2 regions of the Stenotrophomonas sp. 78350_Sma genome follow, and region 2 is predicted to be linked to the other one. Evidence: predicted binding sites of a transcription regulator. Region 2 holds the regulator's gene; the other holds the start of a gene.
What was found. Region 2 encodes FliA, which starts transcription of late flagellar genes. Its sites were predicted from a motif close to TAAAGTTTNNCNNNCNNNGGCCGATAA; they were not measured.

Region 1 (3,920 bases), 860 kb from region 2:
GCCGCCGCCCCGTTGCCGCTGTCGGCACCGCCGCTGCACTGGTCCACCGCGGCCATCGGTGCGCTGGGCCTGGCCGGGGTGGTGGGTGCATTGATGGCAGCGCGGGTCGGGCACTGGATGGACTGCGGTTTTGCCGATCGGGTCAGTCTTGGCGCGTTGCTGCTGATGCTGGTCGCGTGGTGGCCGCTGCTGGGCCTGCCGCAGTCGCTGTCGTTGCTGCTGCTGGGTGTGATCGTGCTCGATCTGGGTGGGCAGGCGCTGCATGTATCGAACCAGGCGCTGCTGCTGGGCGCGCCGGGTGAGCAGCATGGACGCCTGGTGGCCTTGTACATGCTGTTCTATGCCGTGGGTAGCGGTGCCGGTGCGGCGGCTGGGCCCTGGATGCAGGCCCGGCATGGCTGGCCTGCGGTGTGCCTGCTGGGCGCCGGCATCGCGGTGCTCGCGCTGCTGTGGTGGGCGGCGTGGTGGGTGGTGGCGGTGAAAGCAGCAGCTGGCGGCCGTATTGGTCGAGCCGGCTGTCGGTAGAGGCGACTGTCAGTCGACTGCTCTTCGCCCCGCGTGCGAAAAATCCCGCGCTGCGCGCGATAGTCGACCAGCGGTCGACTCTACCTGTCCTGTCGTCATCGCTGCAGTGCACGCCGTCCCGGGGCTTCCTGCAGGTCCGCGCTGGCCACCACCACGCGGTTGCGGCCGCTGCGCTTGGCCTCGTACATCGCGGCGTCGGCACGTGCCATCAGCCGCTCGTAATCCGGATGACCATCGTGACCGGCCACGCCGATGCTGGCGGTCAGCTCCAGCACCTGGCCATTGGCCAGTGCTACCGGCGACTGTGCGATCTGCCGGCGCAGGCTCTCGGCGATCACCGCGGCCTGTGATTCGCTGGCCGCGACCAGCACCACCACGAACTCCTCGCCGCCATAGCGGAACAGGTAATCACTGCCGCGGGTCAGCTGGCCGAGCAGGCCGGCGACGTGCTGCAACGCGCGGTCGCCGGCATCGTGGCCGTGGCCGTCGTTGATTGCCTTGAAATGATCCAGGTCGAGCAGCAGCAGCGAGAACGGCGTGCGGTTGCGTGTGGCCAGCTCGATTTCCCGGCGCAGCACGGTGGGCAGGAAGCGGCGGTTGAGCAGGTTGGTCAGCGCGTCGCTGCCGGCATCCAGTTCGCCGATGCGTTCGAACAGCAGCGTCATCAGGGTACGGATGCTGGCCAGGTCCTCGCGGATCGACGGCAGGGCTGCCAGGCGTTGCGCAGGGTCATCGTCCGTGGCGCGCTGCAGGCATCCGTCGATGCGGGCCATCAGCCGGCCGACCTGCTGGGTCTCGCTGCTTTCGCCAAAGCTGGGAATACCCTTGTGGGTGAACCACAGGCCGAATTCGGAGGTGGCCAGGCTGGCGCTGTCGCTTCCCTGCATATGGCCGGCCAACGCGTAGAGGAGGGCGTTTTCCCAGTCCAGCAGCAGTGCACGCTGGCGCTCGCGTTCGGTGCTGACGTTCTGCACCAGCGAGAACAGCCGGTATGCCGCGTCGGCGCGGCTGGAGCGCTCGCGCGCATGGGTGTAGGCGAGGGTCATGCCTTCCATGGCGATGTCCATGATCGCACTGAGGCAGTCGATGGCGGCGAATGCGGTGGCACTGTCGGGCGCGTCGTCACGCAGGCGCACGAACAGCGCGTGCTTGAGCACGCGCGCGCCGCGGGTGACCAGGTCGACGGGAATACCGACCCGTGCATGCACATCGCCGATCACCCGTTGCGAGGCAACGGTGGCGACGACGCCGGCGGCGTCGGTGGTCAGCAGCTGCACCAGCCAGCGCTGCATGGCCGGCTGCAGGCGCTGCTTGACCTGGTCATGGGACAGGAAGCGGCGTGCACGCGCGTCCTGCAGCAGCACTTCGTAGAAGCGTTGGGCCAGCGCCGGTGGGGCATCGGCGGCAGCGGCATGCAGCAGCGCGGTAGCGGCTGGGCCGGCCTGCTGCAGGCACAGCTGCCACGCCTCGGCCAGCGGCTGGCTGGCATCGTCCAGTTGGGGTGTTTCCACGTCGATCTCTGACTGCGTACGACAAACCACGGGTATCGGCCGCGGAGGCGTGCGGTTGATGGCGGGTTAGCCGGCCAGTTTACGCGCCGTGCAGGGTTGCACGGTGCGCAAACCAGATCGGCGCCGCTGCGGCAATGAGTGAACGCATTTGAGAATCAATCGCATTGGTGGGAGAATGCGCGCACGGAACGGGCTGCAGGTGCCTGCAGCACTGCTCCGCCTCCCCCTCGTCGCTGCCTCAAGCCCTTTGCCAGAGGCCCCGTAGCCCTGCCAGAAGGTCCTGATCATGTCTCCTGCCGTTGTCCTATCGCCGCGCCCGCTGGCGCTTGCTGTTGCCGCCCTGCTGGCCGGCAGTGCCCTGACCGCCCAGGCCGAAACCGACGCTACCGATATCGACACGGTGCACGTCACCGCCTCGCAGATCGCGCGCCAGGCACTGGGTACCTCGACCATCACCGCCGAGGACATCGCCCGGCGCCCGCCAGCCAATGACATCGCCGAGCTGCTGCGGACCATGCCCGGCGTCAACCTGACCGGCAACAGTGCCTCGGGCCAGTACGGCAACAACCGCCAGATCGATCTGCGTGGCATGGGCCCGGAAAACACCCTGATCCTGGTCGATGGCAAGCGCATCGGCGCACGCGATGCCGTGCGCATGGGGCGCAGCGGTGAGCGCAATACCCGCGGTGACACCAACTGGGTGCCGGCGGAAATGATCGAGCGCATCGAAGTGCTGCGCGGCCCGGCGGCGGCACGCTATGGCTCCGGTGCTTCTGGCGGCGTGGTCAACATCATCACCAAGCGCCCGACCGGCGACCTGACCGGTGCGGTCGACCTGTACGGCCTGGTGCCCGAGCACAGCGCCGAAGGCGGCAGCGAGCGCGTCGGCCTGCAGTTGAGCGGGCCGATGACCGACACCCTGTCGTTCCGCCTGTACGGCAATCTCAACAAGACCGACGCCGATTCGCTGGAACTCAACCGTGACTTCGCGACGAATCCGAACGCGGTGCCGCCGGCCGGCCGCGAGGGCGTCAAGAACCGCGATGTCAACGCGCTGCTGCGCTGGGACGTGACCGCCAACCAGGTGGTGGAGTTCGAAGCCGGCACCAGCCGCCAGGGCAACATCTACGCCGGCGACCGTGCGGTCAGCACCACCGGCACTTCGACCGGCATCGATCTGGCCGCCCTGGCCGACAACAAGGCGGAAACCAACCGCATGTACCGCAACACCGGCGCGATCACCCATCGTGGCCGCTGGGGCGACGTGACCTCGCGGGTGACCGCCGCGGTGGAAGCGGTGAACAACTCGCGCATCAACGAAGGCCTGGCCGGTGGCCCGGAAGGCAGCTTCAACGGTACCGACTGGTCGACCTCGCGCCTGCGCAACTACCAGCTGGATGGCGAAGTGAGTTTCCCGACCACGCTGGGCGGCGCCGAGAACATCTGGACGCTGGGCTTCGAGTACCTGGACAGCCGCCTGACCGACCCGTATTCGATGAGCCAGTCCAGTACCAGCGGCGGCGGCATCCCGGGGCTGTCGGCCGATCGCGCACGCGGCAAGTCCGACGCGCAGACCACGGCCGTGTTCGTGGAAGACAACATCTACCTGGGTGAGCGCTGGATCGTTACCCCGGGCCTGCGCTTCGACCACCACAGCCAGTTCGGCAACAACACCAGCCCCAGCCTCAATGCGCAGTTCCGCATCAACAGCGACTGGGTGGTAAAGGGCGGCATCGCCCGCGCGTTCAAGGCGCCGAACCTGTACCAGTCGAATCCGGACTATCTGTACTACACCCGTGGCAATGGCTGCCCGAATGCACTGCCAAGCCTGGGCGCCGGCTGCTACATGCGCGGCAACGCGGACCTGAAGGCGGAAACCAGCCT
Region 2 (3,920 bases):
GCACCCTGGACAGCGCCGACGAGATCGTGCCGACCCGCGGCAGCACCGGCTTCGCAGCCACCCTGGCGCGCGCCGCCGTCAACGAACCGGCGCTGCCCGAACAGATCTTCGCCCCGTTCGCCGAGGCCATCGTCGCACCGGGCCCGGCCGTCACCGCTTCGGCCAACCGCGCCCGCTTCCAGATCGACCCGCCGCACGACACGCATCACGAAAGCGTGCCCCCCGCCGTGCAGCCGCCGCCGCTGCCGGGCGCTGCCATGGCCGATGTCCAGCCTGACATCGCCGCCAGCGAACCGGCAGCGCTCGAAGCCGTCGCCGAAGCCAGTCCGGCCCCCGTGCTGGCCCCGGCACCGACGCTGACCGTGGTCGCCCAGGACGACGCCGAGATCCGCCAGCTGCGCCAGGAAGTGGCCGGCATGCGCCAGGTGATCGAGCGCGAGATGAACCGCTTCACCGACGAGCGCCTGCGCGGCTGCCCGGTACGCGCCACCGCGCTGGACCTGATGGACGAGTACGGCTTTGATGCCGGCCTGGCCCGCGACGTGGCCATGCAGATTCCGCTGGAGACCGAAGCCCACCGTGGTCGCGGCCTGATGCTGGGGCTGATCTCGCGCAAGCTGCCGATCGCCCCGGTCGACCCGCTGGAAGAAGGCGGCGTGATCGCCCTGGTCGGCCCGACTGGCGCCGGCAAGACCACCACCATCGCCAAGCTGGCCTCGCGCTTCGCCGAGAAACACGCGCCGCGTGACGTCGCCCTGGTGACCACCGACACCACCCGCATCGGCGCCCGCGAGCAGCTGTACGGCTACGGCCGCCAGCTCGGCATCGCCGTGCACGAAGCCAACAGCGGCACCGACCTGGACCAGCTGCTGGAACGCCTGAAGGACTACAAGCTGGTGCTGATCGACACCGCCGGGCTGGGCCCGCGCGACCGCGCACTGGCCGCCCAGCTGCAGTGGCTGCGCGCCGCCCGCCAGGTGCGCACCCTGCTGGTGCTGCCGGCCAACACCAGCTTCGGCGACATGGACGAGGTGGTCCGCCGCTTCGGCGCCGCCAACCTGCAGGGCCTGGTGCTGAGCAAGCTGGACGAGACCGGCCGCTTCGGCAACGCCCTGTCGGTGGCCGTGGACCACGCCCTGCCGATCACCTGGGTGACCGATGGCCAGGACGTTCCGGACGACCTGCACCGGGCCAGTGCAGCCAATCTTGTACTTCGCCTTGAAGATTTGCGCCGAGCGGCCGATATGCCCTGCAACCCGGAGTTGAACCATGCCGTCGCGTGAGTACGCCAAGCTGACCAAGACCTTCCCGCTGTCGGCGACCCGCAGCGAGCCGCTCGGCCCTGTGCGCACCATTGCCGTGACCGGCGGCAAGGGCGGCGTGGGCAAGACGAATGTGTCCGCGAACCTGGCCGTGGCACTGGCCGGCATGGGCAAGCGCACGCTGCTGCTGGACGCCGACCTTGGCCTGGCCAACATCGACGTGATCCTGGGGCTGAACCCCACCTTTACGCTGGCCGACCTGGTCGCCGGTCGCTGCTCGCTGGACGACGTCATCGTCGAAGGCCCGAACGGCGTGCTGGTGGTGCCGGCCGCATCCGGCCGCCGGCACATGGCCGAGCTGGCCCCGGCCGAGCACGTCGGCCTGGTCAACGTGTTCTCCGAGCTGGAACGTGAACTGGACATCATGGTGGTCGACACCGCCGCGGGCATCACCGACGGCGTACTGACCTTCTGCCAGGCCGCGCAGGACACCGTGGTGGTGGTCTGTGACGAACCGGCTTCGATCACCGACGCCTATGCGCTGATCAAGGTGCTCTCGCGCGAGCGCGGCGTGGACCGCATCCAGGTGGTGGCCAACATGGTCCGCGACCCGAACGAGGGCCGCGTGCTGTACGAAAAGCTGACCCGCGTCTGCGAGAAGTTCCTCGCCGATGTCTCGCTGAACTACCTGGGCTGCGTGCCGCAGGATGACTGGCTGCGCCTGTCGGTGCAGCGCCAGCAGCCGGTGGTGAAGGCCTATCCGTCCAGCCCGGCCGCGCTGGCGATCACCGAGATCGCGCGCCGCACCGCACGCTGGCAGGCGCCGACCGAACCGCGTGGCGGCGTCGAGTTCTTCCTCGAGCGCATCCTCAAGCAGCGCGGGGTGGCCGCATGAAAGGCGCAGCCCAGTACCGGGAGGTCCAGCGCTCGGCGGCCAACGAGGTCATCGCCCAGCACTCGGACCTGGTGCGGCGCATCGCCCACCACCTGGCTGCGCGGTTGCCGGCCAGCGTTGAAGTGGACGACCTGATCCAGGCCGGCATGATGGGCCTGATCGAAGCCTCGCGCAGCTACGACGCCGACCAGGGCGCCTCGTTCGAAACCTATGCCTCGATCCGCATCCGCGGTTCGATGATCGACGAGATCCGCCGTGGCGACTGGGTGCCGCGCTCGGTGCACCGGCGTGCCCGCGATGCCGCCGCCACCATCCGCCGCCTGGAACAGAGCAGTGGCCGCGCCGCCAGCGCCACCGAAGTGGCCGCCGCGATGGAGATGCCGCTGCCCGAATACCTGCGGTTGATGGAAGACGCCGCACGCGGCCAGGTGCTGAGCCTGGAGTCGCGCATCGAGGACCAGGGCGAGCTGGACACCGTCGCCCAGGGCGGCCCGACCCCGCAGCAGGTGCTGGAGCGCGGCGAGTTCGGCCGCGAACTGGGCAAGGCCATCGGCCACCTGCCCGAGCGCGAACAGCTGGTGCTCTCGCTCTATTACGAGCAGGAACTGAACCTGAAGGAGATCGGCGCGGTGCTCGGCGTGAGCGAGTCGCGGGTCTGCCAGATCCACGGCCAGGCGGTACTGCGCCTGCGTGGCCGATTGAAAATCTTCGAGGCCGCCGACGCCGGCCTGGAAGAATGAACATGCCCGAGGCGGCTGCCCCCGGCCGCCCGGAATGAACAACAAAGGAACTCTGCTTTGAACAAGAACATGCGCATCCTGATCGTCGACGACTTCTCGACCATGCGTCGAATCGTCAAGAACCTGCTGGGCGATCTGGGCTTCACCAACACCGCCGAAGCCGAGGACGGGCATGCCGCGCTGTCGCTGCTGCAGAGCCAGCCGTTCGATTTCGTGGTCACCGACTGGAACATGCCGGTGATGACCGGCATCGAACTGCTGAAGGCGATCCGCGCCGATGCCAAGCTGAAGACCCTGCCGGTGCTGATGGTCACCGCCGAAGCCAAGCGCGAGCAGATCATCGAAGCCGCCCAGAACGGCGTGAACGGCTACATCATCAAGCCGTTCACCGCGCAGACGCTGGAAGAGAAGCTCGGCAAGATCTTCGAACGCCTGGCGGCCAGCGCCTGATGGATACCACGGTCGACAAGAACGCCCTCGCCCTGCGCCTGCAGGAAGCCCTGGACGCCCTGGAGTCCGGTGACGAAGCCGCCTGGCGGCAACGCATCGACGGACTGGTCGCGCTGCGTACGCAGCCGATGATGAGCGGCCTCTCGCGGCTGGCCCGCGAGCTGGGACAGGCACTGGGTGAACTGCCGACCGTACCCAGCGAGGCCGGTGAGCTGGACGACGCCTGCGCACGCCTTGACCACGTGGTGGCGATGACCGAACAGGCCACGCACCGCACCCTGGACCTGGCCGAGGAATGCCGCAGCCTGACCGAACAGCTGCGCGCCGAAGGCCTGCAGCCGGGCCAGGACACGCAGCTCGAGCGCATCCGCCACAACCTGACCGAGATCGCCCTGACCCAGAGCTACCAGGACCTGACCGGGCAGATCATCCGTCGCGTGGTCGGCATCGTCCGCCGCGTGCACGAGGGCTTTGGCGCACTTGGCCTGCCGCCGGAACAGCATCGCACCGATCCGGAACTGGCCGGGCCGGCACTGAAGGGACTGGACCGCCACGCGGTCTCGCAGAACGACG

Region 1: ACZK4H_RS06460 (GGDEF domain-containing protein) is a predicted target of FliA. The motif match lies at 2,069-2,095, and genes of this name have one in related genera.

Annotation. Positions count from the first base shown of each region.
Region 1 covers NZ_CM151182.1:1,397,315-1,401,234, forward strand. Annotated here, with positions in the region: gene ACZK4H_RS06455 (MFS transporter) at 1-525, shown strand, start outside; gene ACZK4H_RS06460 (GGDEF domain-containing protein) at 621-2,036, opposite strand; gene ACZK4H_RS06465 (TonB-dependent siderophore receptor) at 2,323-3,920, shown strand, end outside.
Region 2 covers NZ_CM151182.1:2,260,516-2,264,435, reverse strand. Annotated here, with positions in the region: gene flhF (flagellar biosynthesis GTPase FlhF) at 1-1,283, shown strand, start outside; gene ACZK4H_RS10520 (MinD/ParA family ATP-binding protein) at 1,270-2,157, shown strand; gene ACZK4H_RS10515 (RNA polymerase sigma factor FliA) at 2,154-2,897, shown strand; gene cheY (chemotaxis response regulator CheY) at 2,955-3,347, shown strand; gene ACZK4H_RS10505 (protein phosphatase CheZ) at 3,347-3,920, shown strand, end outside.